DNA from 3 places in the Paenibacillus sp. FSL M7-1046 genome. Region 2 is predicted to be linked to each of the others. Evidence: riboswitches for the same ligand, from Rfam matches in the RefSeq annotation. Region 2 holds a riboswitch; each other region holds the start of a gene.
What was found. A riboswitch is a leader RNA that binds a small molecule or an ion and turns the genes downstream of it on or off. The one in region 2 is predicted to bind cobalamin.
Positions count from the first base shown of each region.

Region 1: another riboswitch for cobalamin. It lies ahead of NYE29_RS07555 (anaerobic ribonucleoside triphosphate reductase); the one in region 2 lies ahead of metE (5-methyltetrahydropteroyltriglutamate--homocysteine S-methyltransferase).
Region 3: another riboswitch for cobalamin. It lies ahead of NYE29_RS00465 (energy-coupling factor ABC transporter permease); the one in region 2 lies ahead of metE (5-methyltetrahydropteroyltriglutamate--homocysteine S-methyltransferase).

Region 1 covers NZ_JBBOXB010000001.1:1,756,158-1,762,009, reverse strand. The annotation lists gene NYE29_RS07555 (anaerobic ribonucleoside triphosphate reductase) at 1-1,830, opposite strand, end outside; cobalamin riboswitch at 2,167-2,398, opposite strand; gene NYE29_RS07550 (MTH1187 family thiamine-binding protein) at 2,832-3,140, shown strand; tRNA gene NYE29_RS07545 (tRNA-Thr) at 3,222-3,293, shown strand; gene NYE29_RS07540 (hypothetical protein) at 3,389-3,673, opposite strand; gene tnpB (IS200/IS605 family element RNA-guided endonuclease TnpB) at 3,785-4,873, shown strand; partial or broken gene NYE29_RS34540 (DUF3888 domain-containing protein) at 5,394-5,648, opposite strand; gene NYE29_RS07530 (hypothetical protein) at 5,715-5,852, opposite strand, start outside.
Region 2 covers NZ_JBBOXB010000001.1:4,622,269-4,628,120, forward strand. The annotation lists gene NYE29_RS20335 (ABC transporter permease) at 1-1,633, shown strand, start outside; gene NYE29_RS20340 (DedA family protein) at 1,651-2,283, shown strand; gene NYE29_RS20345 (undecaprenyl-diphosphate phosphatase) at 2,355-3,215, shown strand; cobalamin riboswitch at 3,502-3,712, shown strand; gene metE (5-methyltetrahydropteroyltriglutamate--homocysteine S-methyltransferase) at 3,875-5,852, shown strand, end outside.
Region 3 covers NZ_JBBOXB010000001.1:128,765-134,616, reverse strand. The annotation lists gene NYE29_RS00485 (5'-3' exonuclease) at 1-326, shown strand, start outside; gene NYE29_RS00480 (alpha-N-arabinofuranosidase) at 526-2,022, shown strand; gene NYE29_RS00475 (DUF6171 family protein) at 2,036-2,311, shown strand; gene NYE29_RS00470 (ArsR/SmtB family transcription factor) at 2,515-3,492, opposite strand; cobalamin riboswitch at 3,656-3,844, shown strand; gene NYE29_RS00465 (energy-coupling factor ABC transporter permease) at 4,108-4,872, shown strand; gene NYE29_RS00460 (energy-coupling factor ABC transporter substrate-binding protein) at 4,872-5,168, shown strand; gene cbiQ (cobalt ECF transporter T component CbiQ) at 5,152-5,852, shown strand, end outside.

The DNA of each region.
Region 1 (5,852 bases), 2.9 Mb from region 2:
CCCTTCATAGCCGCAGCCGGAGCAGCGGTCAATCGGGTGGTTAATGCTGAAATAGCTGATTTCCTGCTCCAGCGCGTAGCGGATGATTTTGACAAAAGCCGCCGGGTTGCTGCGGGCATTGCCGTTCAGTTCCACATAGGAAATGGCTCCGGCGTTGCAGTACTCATGGAAAGGGGCCTCAAGGCTAATCTTCTTGGCCGCACTGATCTCGTAATACACAGGAATGTGGAAGGAGTTCGTATAATATTCGCGGTCGGTTACGCCGGGAATTGAGCCAAGCACCTTGTGGTCCACCTTGGTGAATTTGCCGGACAAACCTTCGGCAGGTGTTGCAAACAGCGTGATGTTAAGATCAAGTTCTTCGCTCTTGCGGTCGCAGTACTCACGCATATGGCGGACAACGGCGAGCGCTTTGGCATGGACCTCCATGTCCTCGCCATGATGTTTGCCGTACATGGCCTTCATGCACTCCGCCATACCGATGAAGCCGAGCGACAGACTGCCGTGCTTCAGCAGATCGCCTACGCTGTCCTCTGGAGCAAGCTGCTCGCCGCCTTCCCAGACGCCTTCGCGCATCATGAAATCGGAGGCTTTGGCTTTTTGGGCCGCCTGGATCCGGAAACGGTGCAGCAGGCCCTCCAGCGCAATATCCATATAATGATTCAGGTCGTCGTAGAAGCCTTCCTCGTCGGGAGCAAGACGGCGGCCTGTCACAGTGCCGTGAGCAAGGCCTAGACGGACCAGATTAAGGGTGTTGAAGGACAGATTGCCTTTGCCTGAGCAGTGATCGCGTCCGAAACGGTCACCCAGCACCCGGGTGCGGCAGCCCATCGTAGCAAATTCAGTGTCCGGGTCAGCCGGATCATAGTATTGCATGTTGAGCGGAGCATCCAGATTGGCAAAGTTCGGATACAGTCTGCGTGCGGAACATTCGGCTGCTTTAAGAAACAGCTCATAGTTCGGATCGCCCTGCTGCTGGTTGACGCCTTGCTTGCATTTGAAGATTTGGATCGGAAACACCGGTGTTTCTCCGCTGCCGAGGCCGTTCATGGTGGCGGTCAGCAGGGAGCTGATCACAAGCTGGCCTTCGGGGGAGGTGCAGGTGCCATAGTTGATGCTGGTAAAAGGAATCTGTCCGCCGGAACGGCTGGACATCGTATTGAGATTATGTATCATACTCTCTGCTGCCTGTAGTGTTTCGCTTTCGGTCTCTTTCTGCGCAAAGCGGAAGGCGCGCGGGTACTGCTCCGCCAGATCGCTGCGGCTCATTGTGATTTCGCCGAGGTGATCACCGGCTTGTCCTTCTTCAAAGTATTCCAGTCCCTTGCGGAACAGCTTAGCGAAGGATTTGGTCACGTATGGGGCAAGGTCGTAATCCAGTTTATTGGCGGATACGCCGCCGTACTGGGCATTTTGCTGGGATTGGAAAATAATCGCCACCAGCGACATTGCAGTCATAATTGAGTTCGGAGGACGGACACTGCCGTTGCCGGTATTGAAGCCTTCGCGGAGAAGGCGCTCAAACGGGATGAAGATGCAGTTGGTCGTTCCGATGGCGTATTGATCCAGATCGTGGACGTACACGACATTATCCTGAATGGCCTGCACGAGCTGTGGCGGCATCGTGAAGTTGCGGGCATACCACTTGGAATATTCACTGCCGAATTTGCTCATTTTGCCGGAGAAGCTTTCTCCGTTCAAATTGGCATTCTCGCGCAGCAGATCCAAATCCCGGCTGTCGATAATATCCCGTCCCAAATGAATAACTTCCTCCAAAAGAACTTCCTGTGCAGCTTGTCCACCGTTGTACCGTTTCTCCAGCAGCGTCATTGTCTAGCTCTCTCCCCTCGGTATAGTAAGAACGAAGTATATACTTCCTGATAGCAGTAAAAAAGCATCTCCCGCCGAGGAGGCGGAAAATGCCCGAATGCGTACGAAATATCCTTACAAGGATATTTGCCGGTTGTCTTGATGAACATACAAGCAGGGGACAGGGGTAATCTCTGTCCTGTTCTTATATATTCCGCAGAAGCCGATACCTGAGGGCGATAACGGTTTATCGCCTTCAGGTATCGGCAGCCTTGGCTCCTTAAAACACGGGAAGGCTATGTCTGCTTGTGCAGGCCGCATTGCGGACACCTCACCTGGTCCTCGCAGGCATGAATGATGGTGTCGGCGAAACAGGCAGGTCTCCTGGCTTCCGGTGAATCTTCCGGCGCCTTCCCGAGAGCTTTACCGCCCCTCAGTGGCTATTGCCGGTAGACGCTGCTTCGCGGGCTTCAGAAAGCCTGCAGGCATCCGGTTACAGTGGCGGGACCACAGCGGATTTGCACCGCGTTTCCCTATTAAGCTTCAGCTCCCTATAAAAGAGCGAAACACCTGTTTCCACTATATTTTGTTGTCGTTAGATAAAAATAACCCAATATGTTGTGTTTGTAAACCATTTTTTGAAACTCCGCGCGGGGAGCGGGTTCCGCGGTTTTACTCACAAATGATCCACAGTTAGTCCACAGGTAATCCACAAGTTGGGTGCAAAAAGTGTCTGGATAAAGTCATAAATTGTCTTAAAAGATGCCACAAAGACTCCATAAATATAGTGAGCGTGACACTGGAATGCCTAACGGAGAAATATGGGGGGACGAAGGTTTACGGATGGTGTTAAATGGAGCAACAATCTTTACGGCGATTTGTGGGTGTGCGGCGGAGTTGCTACAATAAGAACAGGCCGGAGACATGTATCAGGAGTTTTAGGTTTATAGTCCGGAATGAGTTACCACGAGGAAGTTTCCATAAAGGGTTTTGCTTTACAGCATATTAAGGAGGGATTCAGGATGGCAATTGGCGAAGTAACCGTAATTCCGATCGGCACAGGCAGCACTAGCCTTAGCAGCTATGTGGCCGATATGCAGCGTGTGCTCAGGGGAGTGGAAGGGATCACTTATGAGCTTACATCCATGGGGACGATTATCGAAGGGCCGATCCCGCGGATTCTCGCTGCCGTAGAAGCGCTGCATGAGTCACCTTTCGCTGCCGGGGCGCAGCGGGTATCCACGTCGCTGAAGATTGATGACCGCCGCGACAAGCCGTCTACAAGCCGCAGCAAGCTGCAGTCCGTTGAACGCAAGCTGGAGGAGAATTGAAGCCCAGATGTTGTAAAAAAATGTTGCGTTTTTGGCTGGAAGTTGTATAATATTTTTTGTTTGACAGAAAAAATGCTTTAAGCTGGTGTAGCTCAGGGGTAGAGCAACGCACTCGTAATGCGTAGGCCGGGGGTTCAATTCCCTTCACCAGCATCCTTAGCAACTCAATCATGGCGCGGCTTTCCGGAATTTCGGAGGCTGCGCTTTTTAGCTGCAGTTTCTGATTAAAGGGGGAGATATTCATCTGATTAATTAGTCTCCAGCTTTTTCTTTTTCTCTTCTATAAGCTGCTTTACGGGATACAGTTCAAGATCTTTAACGCCCAGCCCGTGAAGTTGCTCAATAACGGTCTCTTTATCTTCAGCAAGAATTACTTTCCCTGTTGAAACATCGAGAATGCCTTCCTCATGTTTTTTATCCAGTGTAATACGCTTAAAGGCGATATATTTTTTATTCCAGCCCACTTCCTCTATAAAAGAATCGATCTTAACCGGGTCCTCATCCAGCTTACCCTTAATAAAGTGTATCTTCAAAAACCGAAAAGACTCCGACCTCTGTAGGCGGAGAGGAATCGGCGGTTTTCAACTATTCAGCGAACATACGTGCTATACTGTAAGAAAATACTACAAATGGGGGTGTCGCACATGATCGTTCATCAAGCCTATAAATACCGCATCTACCCGAATACCGAGCAACAGCAACTCATTCGTCGAATGTTTGGCTGCTGCCGCTTTGTGTTCAATCATTTCCTGGAAGAGTGGAATCAAACCTATGCCGAGACAGGCAAAGGTTTGTCCTATCAGACCTGTGCGACACAGCTCCCCGTCCTAAAAACACAATATGACTGGCTCAAAGAAGTCGATAGTATTGCTTTACAGTCCGCCGTTCGGCATGTGGCAGATAGCTTTGACCGCTTTTTCAAAAAGCAAAATCAAGCGCCTCGCTTCAAAAGTCGGAAGCATCCAGTACAAAGCTACACCACGAAATTCACGAACGGAAATATCGCCATTGAAGGCAACCGATTGAAGCTTCCCAAGCTCGGCTGGATGCGTTTCGCCAACTCTCGGAAGCTGGAGGGTCGTATACTGTCCGCTACGGTACGGCAAAACGCCAGCGATAAGTATTTTGTCTCCCTGGTTTGCGAGGTCGAAAAGACCCCGCTCCCACAAGCAGATGCACATATCGGCATTGACTTGGGGCTTAAGGAATATGCTGTGTGCTCCAACGGCGAGCATTTTGCCAACCCCAGGTTTTACCGTCAATACGAGAAAAAGCTTGCGCTGTGGCAGCGGCGTTTGGCAAGACGCACACCAGGGGGCTCCAACTGGAAGAAAGCCAAGAAACACATTGCTCGTATTCACGAACACATTGCAAATTCCCGGAACGATTTTCTCCACAAGATGACAACGAAGCTGATCCGTGAGTGCCAAACGATCAGCATCGAACATCTGCGTGTGGCGAATATGATTCAAAATCCCAAACTCTCCAAGTCCATCGCTGATGCGTCCTGGGGCGAATGGGTGCGACAACTCACGTATAAAGCATCCTGGTATGGACGAACCCTCCGGGTTGCCGACACCTTCGAGCCGACCAGTCAGCAGTGCCACGTATGCGGCACGATCCATCCCGAAGTGAAGAACCTCTCGATTCGAGAATGGACATGTGTAGCTTGCGGAACACACCATGATCGGGATGAAAATGCGGCTCATAATATCAAACAGGTAGCGGTATAGCTATTACCTATAAAAATAAAAACGTAGAACTGCGAGAACGCAGGGATCGCTTGCCCATAAGAGGAGGTTGCTCCTCTGTTCGCAAGAATCCACCCCTTCAAGCGTCAGCTAAGTGGTGGAGATTCAACTCATCATTGCTCTGAAATAATCTGTAGTAATCTGATAGTATTAAAATGTTAGGTTCTCTATTATCTCTTGCGTCCTCTACAATCGTACATGATGAAGTTAGAGCTACTGCACAAACCATGAATATAATAGTCATTATTTTTTTCATCTTGTATGCCCCGCTTATTCTGAATGATTAAAGATTACTCCAGGTCTTTGATTACCGGAATCCTAGTTATTTGCTATAATAACAAAATTTTCGGGCAAGCAAAGTTATAGAGATCGCGAACAGTCGAATGGGTTCTTGGGGAATTCAGAATGTTCCTTTGTGAGGGTATCCACTCCGGCCTTGCATGTCCTCATCCCACCAGCCCAGAGCAAGAGGCTCTGGATCAGTGGGTACCTTGGTTGGTTTTTATCTTTGATCCTTGTGTTGGTAATTAATCACCATAGAATTTCCTGAATCAACAGCTAGGGTCATTGTCTCAATACCATATGGCGGATTATGCGGACCCACAAAAGTTGTGACCTTGACGGTTACGTTGAACAAGAACCCGTCCTTTTGTACACGTTCGATTTTTATGATCTCTGCGTCATACAGTCTGTATTGCCGCGGAGAGCCAAAATATCCGTTTACTGCATTTTGGATCGCTGGATTTAGTGCAGTAAGTAGAGCGTCTTTGCATAACTTTTTCCGAAAAACATATCAATTACCAGATGAATAAAGAGCTAAGCGCTAGTCTGAATAAGCACACCCATTAAAACTTTCAGGTCCGACACGGTTAACGTTTACAGTGCTGTTCACAAATAAGGAATAGATGATCTCATCTGCTGGAGCGGGATTGTAGTCAGAGCCTATTAAGTAAAGTGGGAA
Region 2 (5,852 bases):
GGAGAACATGATGATCGGCAGCTCCGCCATCCTCACCGGCACTTTGCTCGGTCTGCTGCTGGGCAAGCTGTTCCTGATGATTGGAGCAGGGTTCCTGGGCATTGGCCCGCTGGAATTTTATCTTTCCTGGCATGCACCGGTACTGACGATTTGCAGCTTTGCGCTACTGTTCATGCTGATCTCGTTAAGTACCTTTGCTTTTATCGGGAACGAGTCGGCGAGAGGTTTGTTTCAGCGCGGACGCAAAGGAGACAAGGAGCCGCGGGTATCTGCCTTGCTGGCGTTCGCTTCGGCCCTGCTGCTGCTTGGAGGCTATGTTCTGGCCGCTACCACGACCGCAGCGTCGGTGGAGAGAGTGATGTTTCCGGTGGTGGCCATTACAGTCGCCGGCACTTACTTGTTCTATACACAACTTAGTTTATATGTGGTTAGGATAATGAGGAAAGTCCGGCGGTTTTATTGGCATAAGACAAACATTATTACGCTCTCGGGCTTAACCTACCGCTGGAAAGACAACGGGCGGATGTTTTTTATGGTGACGATTGTTTCGGCGGTATCCTTCACCTCTGTCGGGGTATTTGCTTCTATTCATACACTCTCCAAAGAGCTGAAGCTGGACTATCCGGCAGCGGTCGGTTATGTGGCCAAGGGCAATGAGGCCGGGTCCGCTGCGGAAGAGGATTTAAGCGGGATAAAAGCGGAACTGGAGCGGTTGAATCTTCCCTATCGCTCGCTGGAGATCCAAATCAAATATGCGGAAGTAGAGTCTCAGACCGGTCCTGACCGTACAGAGCGTTTGCCGCTGATGGCTTACAGTGATTACAAACAGGCGCTCCAGCAAGCCGGATTTACCTCCCGCGAGCAGCCGCTACAGGGGAACGAAGGTCTGGTCATGATCGGTTCCCAGCGTGACCGCAGCCTGACCTCTGATCGGGTTCATGCCCTCTATAAGCTGAAGCAGGGAGTAGATATTCAGGAGATCGGATATACGGAGCATGTGCCGGTTGCTGAATATCTGCTGCCGGAGCTGGACGGGAGGGATGGCGGTGATTTTAGCGGAGTAGTCGTCAGTGACAGCTTGTTCTCCGCCATTGATCCCGTGCAAAGCGATTTGTATACCGGGTTCTATATGGATCAATTCCAACAGACGGTTGGCATTGCTTCGGGACTTGCGGATAAAGGAAAAGTGTCCTACGAGAGCAAATCCCCTTATGCCGTTGTGGTCAGCGGCACGCTGTTCGAAATTCAGCGGACGCTATACAGTACGATGCTGTTCGCTTCACTTTTGGTCGGCACCGTTTTTTTTATCGCCGCAGGCAGCTTTTTGTACTTCCGGTTGTACATGGATCTTGACCATGACCGGCTGCAGTATTCCACCTTGTCCAAAATGGGCCTGACCGACCAGGAACTGGACCGGACTGTGACCCTGCAATTGTCACTAATGTTCTTTGTTCCGGTGGGGCTAGCCATCCTGCACAGCTTGTTCGCCTTTATTGCGCTGCAGCGGCTGTTCTATCTGTCCATCGCTGCCGAAACGGGCGCGGTGCTTATCGGCTACCTGGCTGCGCAGGGGTTATACTTCTTCCTTATCCGCAGCCGTTATTTGCGCAATCTCAAAAAAAATCTCATCTGAACGCGGAGGAGCACGAAATGAAAACATGGATTACCGATTTTATGGAACAGTTCGGCTATCTGGGCATTTTTCTGATGCTGGCCCTGGAAAATATTTTTCCGCCTATCCCCTCGGAGGTAATCCTTCCGTTCGGCGGTTTCATGACAACCACTTCCGGGATGACCATCCCCGGCGTGCTGATCGCCTCAACGGCCGGCTCGCTGCTGGGAGCGCTTGTGCTGTACTGGATCGGCCGGATGCTGGACGTGAACAGACTGGAGCGGATTGTGGACCGCTGGGGCGGACTTCTCCGGATCAGCGGAAAAGATATCCGTAAAGCGGATGCCTGGTTCGACAAATACGGCTACTGGACGGTATTATTCTGCCGGATGATTCCGCTGGTGCGGAGTCTGATCTCCATTCCTGCCGGAATGTCGGGGATGAAATTCGGATTATTCATGCTGTTTACGACGATCGGGACGCTCGGCTGGAATGTGCTGCTTATTCTGCTGGGTGCTGCGCTGGGAGAATCCTGGGAGGATATTGGCGTGTACATGGAAGCTTACTCGAGTGTCGTCTACGTATTGATTGCTGTGGGAGTTGTTGTGGGTGGTGTGCTCTATTTCCGCAAACGCCAGTCCGGTAGAAAACCGGTAGATACCACGGATTAATTTAATACACAGGTTTCTCAGAACATTTAAAGCCTCGCAAAGGGTGAGGTCAATAAAAGGAGGGGATCAATATGGAGCTGCTCACTATCATGAAAGCCATCATTCTGGGAATTGTAGAAGGATTAACTGAATTTGCTCCGGTATCCTCGACCGGCCATATGGTAATCGTGGATGATATGTGGTTGAAATCCCAGGAATTCCTCGGAAAATATGCAGCAAACACGTTCAAAGTAGTCATCCAGCTGGGGTCGATCCTGGCGGTAGTCATCATTTTCCGCAACCGGTTCATCGACCTGCTGGGTCTCAAGCGGTTCAGCCGCAAGGAGCTGACGGCGGTGCCGGAAGGACAGCCTCCGGTGGAGACGGAAGGCCGGCTGAAGCTGGCGCAGGTCATTGTGGGACTTATTCCTGCAGGAATTCTCGGGTTTCTGTTCGAGGATTACATCGACGAGCATTTATTCTCGACGTCGACGGTGCTGATCGGTCTGGTCATTGGTGCAATATTCATGATTTTTGCCGACCGGTTCGCCCCCAAAAAAATCAAGACAGAGAGTGTTGACCAAATTACATATAGACAGGCGCTATCGGTAGGTTTGATCCAATGCTTGTCGCTCTGGCCCGGCTTTTCACGCTCCGGATCGACCATCTCAGGTGGAGTGCTGCTGGGTATGAGCCACCGTGCGGCTGCCGATTTCACCTTTATTATGGCAGTGCCGATCATGGCCGGTGCGAGTCTGATTTCACTGGTCAAGAACTGGCAGTATTTTACGATAGATGCCCTGCCGTTTTTTATTGCCGGGTTCATTAGTGCCTTCCTGTTCGCGCTGCTCTCTATGAAGTTTTTCCTGAAGCTGATCAACCGGATCAAGCTCATGCCGTTTGCGATTTACCGTCTCGTTCTTGCCGGGGTAGTCTACCTCGTCTGGTTCTAAAAGACAGGCTGAAATAGTCCGTTGATTGCTATCATTTATCGAAAAGGAACCGGGTGTACCTCCTTGCCAAGGACGGTGCAGCCGGTTCTTTTTGCTGTATACCAAACGTTCTGCTGAAGCTGCTTCTTGAAGAGAGGCTGTGAGGGAATGTGCGGCAGAATCCCCGCAAAATGAGCCTGTACGGCACCAGCTATAGGGAATGTGTATAACGGGAATACCCGTAAATCTGTTGCGGATAAGGTATCGGATTCAGTATGATGGCATCAGATTACGGGATGAATACAATTTGCAAATATCGGAGACAGGCGCCAGCCGGAGCATCAGAAAGGCCCGGAGGCTTAATAGGGAAATTCGGTGACAAGCCGATGCGGTCCCGCCACTGTAACGGAAGAGTTCATAGCAGCCCATGTCACTGGCCATCTCTACTTCGCCGGGAAGACTTGCTGATGGATGCCGACGCCGCTAGCCAGGAGACCTGCCTGTCTCAACAGCACTGCAGTACCTACGGAAGATAGGGAGGTGTTAAGACGTTACCCATTGGCAGCTCATGGGCGTCTTTCCCTGCGGCCTGGTTAGGGAAGACGCTCTTTTTTATTGATAACGACTGAGATCATTAACTAAAGCTTAAGGCATTTACTATAGACAAGGGAGTGACTGTAATGACAAACAACATCAAGACGAGCAGCCTCGGTTATCCGAGAATCGGAAAGAACCGGGAGTGGAAAAAGACGCTGGAGGCTTACTGGAGCGGCAAAATCAATGAAGAAACCTTCCGCGCGGAAATGGCCGGGATTCAGCTTCAGCACCTCAAGACACAGCAGCAGGCCGGGATCGCACTGATTCCTGTCAATGATTTCACCTTTTATGACCATGTGCTGGATACCGCTGCTATGTTTGGCATTGTTCCTCCGCGTTATGCCTACGATGGCGGAGACATTCCGCTCGATCTGTACTTCGCCATGGCGCGCGGCAATTCGGCCGCCCCTGCCTGCGAGATGACCAAATGGTTCAATACGAATTACCATTATATCGTGCCGGAAATCGGCGGGCAGACTCCCCGCCTGATTGAGAATAAACCGCTCGCTGCCTACCGTTTCGCCAAAGAGCAGGCAGGTATTGAGGGCAAGCCGGTTATAGTCGGGCTCTATACCTTCCTGAAGCTCTCCAAGGGATTCGCTGCGGATCAAATTGCAGAGGTTGCTGCCCGTTTCCTGCCGGTGTATGTGCAACTGCTGCAGGAGCTGCAGCAGGAAGGCGTGGCTTGGGTACAGATCGACGAACCGGCAATTGTGACCGGATTAACCGGGGAAGAAGTTGAACTGCTGGGAACTATCTACAGAGAGATTGCTGCAGCAGTGCCTGGACTTCATGTCTTGCTGCAGACTTACTTTGAAGCTGCAGAGCCGCTGGAAGCATTGCTGGAGTTGCCTGTGCAGGGTATCGGACTGGACTTCGTACATGACGGCGGGGCTAATCTGGCGTCGATCCGGCGCCTGGGTTGGCCGGAGGACAAATGGCTGGGAGCGGGTATTATCGACGGGCGCAATATTTGGCGCTCCGATCTGGATGCCAAACTTGAGCTGGTCCGCGCGCTGAAGTCCCATGTGCCGAACGAACGGCTGATCCTCCAGCCATCCTCCAGTCTGCTGCATGTGCCGGTAACTGTTCAAGGCGAGGACAAGTTAAAGCCTGCGGTACGTCAGGCGTTGGCCTTCGCCGACGAGAAGCTGGCGGAGCTGAGTCTGATTGCAGCAGCGGCGGGCGAGGATGGGCAGGTCTATGCCGCAGCGCTCGCTGAGAGCCGCGAGGCGCTGAAAGTGTTCCGCGCCCTGCCGGAACGCGGGCGCCAGGATGTGGCTGAGCAGGTGAGTAGCCTGGATAAGCTGCCGGACAGCCGCAGTTTGCCTTTCGCGGAACGCGTGAAGGTGCAGCAGCAGAAGTGGCAGCTCCCGCTGCTGCCGACAACGACGATCGGCAGCTTCCCGCAGACGCCTGAAGTGCGCCAGGCCCGGCTCAAATGGCGCAAGGGCGTCTGGAACCAGGAGCGTTATGACGGATTTATCCGCCAGCAAATTGCAGATGCGATTACTTTTCAAGAGGAGCTCGGGCTGGATGTGCTCGTGCACGGTGAATTTGAGCGGACGGATATGGTTGAATTCTTCGGCGAGAAGCTGGCAGGGTACCTCTTTACCAAAGGGGGCTGGGTTCAATCCTACGGTTCACGTTGTGTGAAGCCGCCGGTCATTTATGCCGATGTTGCTTTTACCGGCCCTATGACAGTGAAGGAAAGTCTGTACGCCCAGTCGCTCACCAGTCTTCCGGTAAAAGGGATGCTGACCGGTCCGGTGACTATTCTGAACTGGTCGTTTGTCCGTGATGATCTCAGCCGTGAAGAGGTGGCCAACCAAATCGCCCTTGCCCTGCGGTATGAGGTTCAGGCGCTTGAGGAAGCGGGCATTGAGATGATTCAGGTGGATGAACCGGCGATCCGCGAAGGCCTGCCGTTAAAGGCAGAAGATCATGAGCAATATTTGAACTGGGCGGTAAGATCTTTCCGTATCGCTACCAACCATGTGAAGGCGACCACGCAGATCCATACGCATATGTGCTACAGTGAGTTCAATGACATGATCGGAC
Region 3 (5,852 bases), 4.5 Mb from region 2:
AAGGCATTGGCGAGAAAACGGCGCTGAAGCTATTGACCGAATACGGTACGGTCGAAGGGGTAATCGAGAATCTTCATCTGCTTCCTAAAGGCGTGCGTGCCAAAATTGAGGCGGATCTTGATATGCTTCACCTGTCCCGTGAGCTGGCGGAAATCCGCTGTGATGTTCCGGTAGTCTGCACGCTGGCTGAATGCCTGTGGGCGCTGCAGCGCGAGACGGTAGCCCGCAAGTTCCAAGAGCTGGAATTCGGCAGCCTGATGCATCTGATCGGCAGTGTGCAGGATGAGCGGGGCATTGTGCAGATCGAGCTTGGGGATCTGGGCTGATCTTCGCCAGCTGTGATACAGGTGATTATTTTTTGCAAAAGCACTCTTGAACCCATATAGGTTCCAGAGTGCTTTTTTTGCGAATGGGGCGGAACATGTTATATAAAGATTGACGAAGGGGTTTAGCAGTGTTTATAATATTAATATAAATATTAAATGGTTAATATATATATTAATTATTGAGAGGTGGATTATTAAAATGGCTCAGCGTGCAGTATTAAATGCGGATATCCGCAAGGGAACAATCAACCGGAATATTTATGGACATTTCTCCGAGCATTTGGGACGTTGTATTTATGAAGGCATCTGGGTAGGCGAGGATTCACCGATCCCGAACACGAACGGCATCCGCAACGATGTTGTGGAAGCGCTTAAAGAAATCAAGATTCCGGTGCTCCGCTGGCCGGGCGGCTGCTTCGCCGATGAATATCACTGGAAAGACGGCATCGGTCCGCGCGAAGGCCGCAAACGGATGATCAACACGCATTGGGGCGGTACGGTGGAGAACAACCATTTTGGCACCCATGAATTTATGGAGCTATGCGCCATGCTGGATTGCGAGCCTTATATCAATGGCAACGTCGGCAGCGGCACGGTTCAGGAAATGTCGGAGTGGGTGGAGTATCTGACGTTCAACGGCGTTTCGCCAATGGCGGAGCTGCGTCAGGAGAACGGCCGGCAGGAGCCGTGGGCCGTGAAATATTTTGGCGTGGGCAATGAGAACTGGGGCTGCGGCGGAAATATGCGTCCTGAATATTATGCCGATCTGTACCGCCGGTATCAGACCTATGTGCGTAATTATGGAGACAATAAGATCCATCGCATTGCCTGCGGTCCAAATGTCGATGATTATCACTGGATGGAGGTCCTGATGCGTGAAGCCACCCGCTATATGGATTCCATCACACTTCATTATTACACCATTCCGGGTCCTGCCTGGGAACAGAAGGGGGCAGCTACCGGATTTGAAGCCGGCGAATGGTTTTCTACGCTGGAGAAGGCGCTGCGTATGGATGAGCTGGTAACCCGCCATAGTGTGATTATGGACAAATATGATCCGGAGAAACGTGTGGGCCTCATTGTCGATGAATGGGGAACCTGGTATGATGTTGAGCCTGGAACCAATCCCGGCTTCCTCTATCAGCAGAACACGATCCGTGATGCGCTGGTTGCCGGTGTAACCCTCGACATTTTCCATAAGCACAGCGGCCGCGTCCGGATGGCGAATATTGCCCAGACGATCAACGTGCTGCAGGCTGTAATTCTTACTGAAGGCGAGAAAATGCTCCTGACTCCTACGTACCACGTATTCAATATGTACAAGGTGCATCAGGATGCGGAACTGCTTGATCTGTCGCTGGAGAGTGGCACCTATAGCTTCGAAGGCCGCGAGATTCCGGAAGTCTCGGCCTCAGCTTCCATTACGGCGGAGGGTGTAATTCATGTCAGCCTGTGCAACCTGAATCATGCTGCTGCAGCATCACTTCCGCTGGAGCTGCGCGGACTTGCCGGGAAAGAGGTTGAAATTACAGGAACGACGCTGGCCGGAACAGCAATTGATGCCCACAATACATTCAGCCAGCCGGAGGCAGTGACGCCACAGCCGTTTACGGGCTTTAAGCTGGAAGGCGGCAAGCTTAACGTTGAGCTGCCTCCGATGTCGGTGACCGTGCTGGAAATTACCCCGAAGGCTTAAGGGAGCATCCGTTATGAGCACTTTATCAACCTGCAAGGGCTGCCGGGAAGAGTACAAGGTGACGGATGCCCAGATTGCCCGGATTCTGGCTTCATCAATGTTCACCCCGGACAACACCGCTTCAGATGAAGTATACAGGGAGCGTGTTGCCCTTTGCTCAGCTTGTCCGAAGCTCCAGGATGGCGTAACATGCACGGCCTGCGGCTGTATCATACCGGTCGTGGCCAAGCTGAAGGAGCGCGGCTGCCCGTTGCCGGGCGGCGGTTTGTGGAGTCCGGTCACGGAGTAGCGTTCCGCCAAGCCGTTGGAGAGCCTTTGTCACAGAGGAAGCATCATTGGCTGTGAATACCGGAAAGTGCACCCTGGAGTCCCAGGCATACTGAAACATTAAACGCCCTCATCACTCGTGGATACAATACCGCGAGGGATGGGGGCGTTTATGTGAGAAGAGAAGAATATATATGCGGACTTTACAGTGAAGGCATCGCTTGGCTAGGAAACTGTCCCATTCCCATTGTCAGCACCTGCTGCTGCATCCCTTTTATCCGCGTCAGCACCATTGAATCCATCGGTATAGAACAGCTCTACGACCAGATCCTCGTTGTAATTGCCGAAGCCTTTGCCGAATAAGGTGAGCCCGCCGATATGTTCGGCATCCTCTTCCACCGAGAGCCTGAAGGTCCACTGCTTGTTGCGGATTGCAACCTGCTCCAGCGTAATGTCTGAGAGTTTTAAGCCGTCCATATAGGTTCCTTTTGGGGTAATGTGCAGCTGCTTGAGCAGGCCGTATTGATTGGTGTACGCCGGCCACCAGGCAGGGGTATATTTCCCCGGGCTGTCTCCGTAATCGCCTGGGCTAGTCCAATACCCGAGCTTCTGGCCATTCAGCGTAAACGCAATATCCGAAGGCCAGTTATTATTGGTTGAGGGTGCTTCGGAGGCAATCTCCATCGTAATGATGAGCTCCTCCGGCTGCTGGCTGGACAACAGGAAGTTGGGTATTTTGTATTCGACATAACCTTTGCCAAACCAGAGAATTCCGGCATTCATCCGCTCCATATCCCAGAAATAACGGGGATCGTCGAAGCTGCCGATGATATGCTCGGTAGTGGCCAGCCCGCAGGTTGGCTCTATCTCAAAATCGGAATAATGTCCGACCGGTATTTCTTTCCGGTGACCCTTGCGCTCTGCTTTGGCCTGGAGTGGGAAGATAATCTCGACCCCTTCAGCGGCAAGAGAACAAATCTTTTGCAGTCCGCTTCGTCCGGGAGCCATATGGGTGCGGATCAGTCCGGCCGTTTCCAGCTTACGCACATGCATTGTCATAATGGCGCTGCTCAGCTTGACCGCTCCCGCCAATTCCTTTACATTCATGGGCTGAACAGCAAGCAGCTGCAGCATTCGCAGACGTACAGCGCTTGAGAGCGCCTCGTACACCGGCAGGGAATCTTCGGTAAGATCAACTTTCATTTTCTGGGTACGCCTCCGGATTCAAGTTATATAGTTAATAATTATATTACTTAAATGGCTTTCTTACAACCCGTTGGGTTCACCGGATGGTGTGCTGGAGAACTTTGCCGCTCCACTTTTATCACAGACACCACCCGGCGAAGTCCACTATAATGTACAGGATAAATTAGCGATAAGACAAGGTGCCCTTGTAACTACAAGGGGTAACAGGGAATCGGGTGCAAATCCCGAGCGGTCCCGCCACTGTAAGGAAGAGCTGAACTTCAGCATGTCACTCGGCAAACAGCCGGGGAAGACGAAGGAAGGCGTTATGATCCCGAGCCAGGAGACCTACCTTGTTTGCGCGCACCACGACTCTACGCGGATAGGAGCGGTGTACGAATTGGTTAAAGAGATGAAGGCATGCAGTTTTGGGGACGGTGGATTTTGAAGATTTGGTGCAGAGCAAGTGCCAGCTTCAGCTCCCCCGCATTACAATTCTGCGAATTCTCCGCGATGTTGCAGCGGTACCACCATCTCTTACATATCTGATGACGTACATAGCACTCCCACCCCCCGGGGCGGGAGTTTTTGATTTGATGCGGCACAAAATGACGAATCCATGGAGGGAAAAGGATGAACAAACGCAAGTTTTGGAGTTTTGCTGCACTCATTGCCGGATTTACCGTTTATTTTTTGCTGAATGAGCCGGGCACGGCCAACGCGATGCATATTATGGAGGGTTTTCTGCCGGTAGGCTGGGCCGTATTCTGGTGGGTGGCGTTTCTGCCGTTTTTTACCCTTGGAGTCCTTAAGCTGAAGAAAATGACCAAGGACAACCCGGAGCTGAAGCTGCTGCTTGGGCTGGCGGGTGCATTTACCTTTGTATTGTCGGCACTCAAAATGCCTTCCGTAACCGGAAGCAGCTCCCATCCTACAGGAACGGGACTTGGTGCTGTAATGCTGGGGCCGCTGCCGATGAGCGTAATCGGGTCTGTTGTGCTGCTGTTTCAGGCGCTGCTGCTGGCGCACGGGGGGATAACGACACTCGGTGCGAATGCATTTTCGATGGCGGTGGCCGGTCCTTTTGCCGGGTATGCGGTCTATAAGCTGCTGATGAAGGTGAATGGGCGTGAAAAGCTGGCAGTCTTTATGGCGGCGGCAGTGGCTGATCTCATGACGTATGTGGTGACCTCGGTTCAGCTTGCAGTGGCTTTTCCGGCGGCAGACGGGGGTGTGCTGGCTTCTCTGATTAAGTTCGGCGGTATTTTTGCCGTGACGCAGATTCCGCTCGCCATCAGCGAGGGGCTGCTGACCGTGCTGCTCTGGAACTGGCTAAAATCCTACAGCCCGAATGAGCTGTCGCTGCTGAAACGGCAAACCAAGGGAGGAAGTCTGTGATGAGCAATAAGTGGAAAAATGGGTTGATGCTGCTGGCGGTGATTTTGCTGGTGGTGCTGCCTCTGCTGCTGGTGAACGGGGAATTCGGCGGGGCTGACGATGCCGCAGAGGGTGTAATTACGGAGATCGATCCCGGTTATGAGCCGTGGTTCAAACCGCTGACTGAACTGCCTGGAGAAACGGAAAGCATGCTGTTCGCGCTGCAGGCGGCGATCGGGGCCGGAGTGATTGGCTATTCCATCGGCCTGCTGAAAGGCAGACAGGACCGGCGCAAGCTTAATGATCAGAAGAATTGATGCGTTATCCTACAGCAATGCGCTGAGGCAGCTGCCCGCGATGTGGAAAGGCCTGTTCGCAGCAGTCATGTTCATCCTTTCCTATGCGCTTCATCCGGCCTTGCAGCTTGTGATTGCGGGCTGGATGACCGTGTGGTGCGTCCTGTACGCCAAAATCCCGCTGCGCGCCTACGGCCTGCTGTTTGGTACGGCACTTTTGTTCTTTTGTCTGAGCCTGCCGGCACTATTGCTTGAAATTGGCCATCCAACTGCCGGTGAGGCGTTAATGTCCTTGCAGCTCCCGGCTTCGACTCGTTCACTATACATTACAGCGGAGGGACTGCACCGGGCAGGGTTGCTGCTGGCGCGCGTGTTGGCCTGCCTGACCTGCTGCTTTTTTATCATATTTACAACACCGTTCGGAGAATTGCTGCAGGTACTCCGCAGGCTGCGGATGCCGCAGATCGTACTGGAGCTCATGCTGATTATGTACCGTTTTCTGTTCCTGCTGAGCGATACAGCACATGGAATGATGCTGGCCCGGCGGCTGCGCGGCGGCAGAAGAGGACGGGTGGCCAAACTGCGTGAAGTTGCGGGAATGGCGGGCTCGCTGTTTGCGAATACGATGCACCGCTACTATGGGCTGTCACAGGGGCTGATAACCCGGGGGTACATGGGTGAGATCATTTTACCGCCGTACGTGTC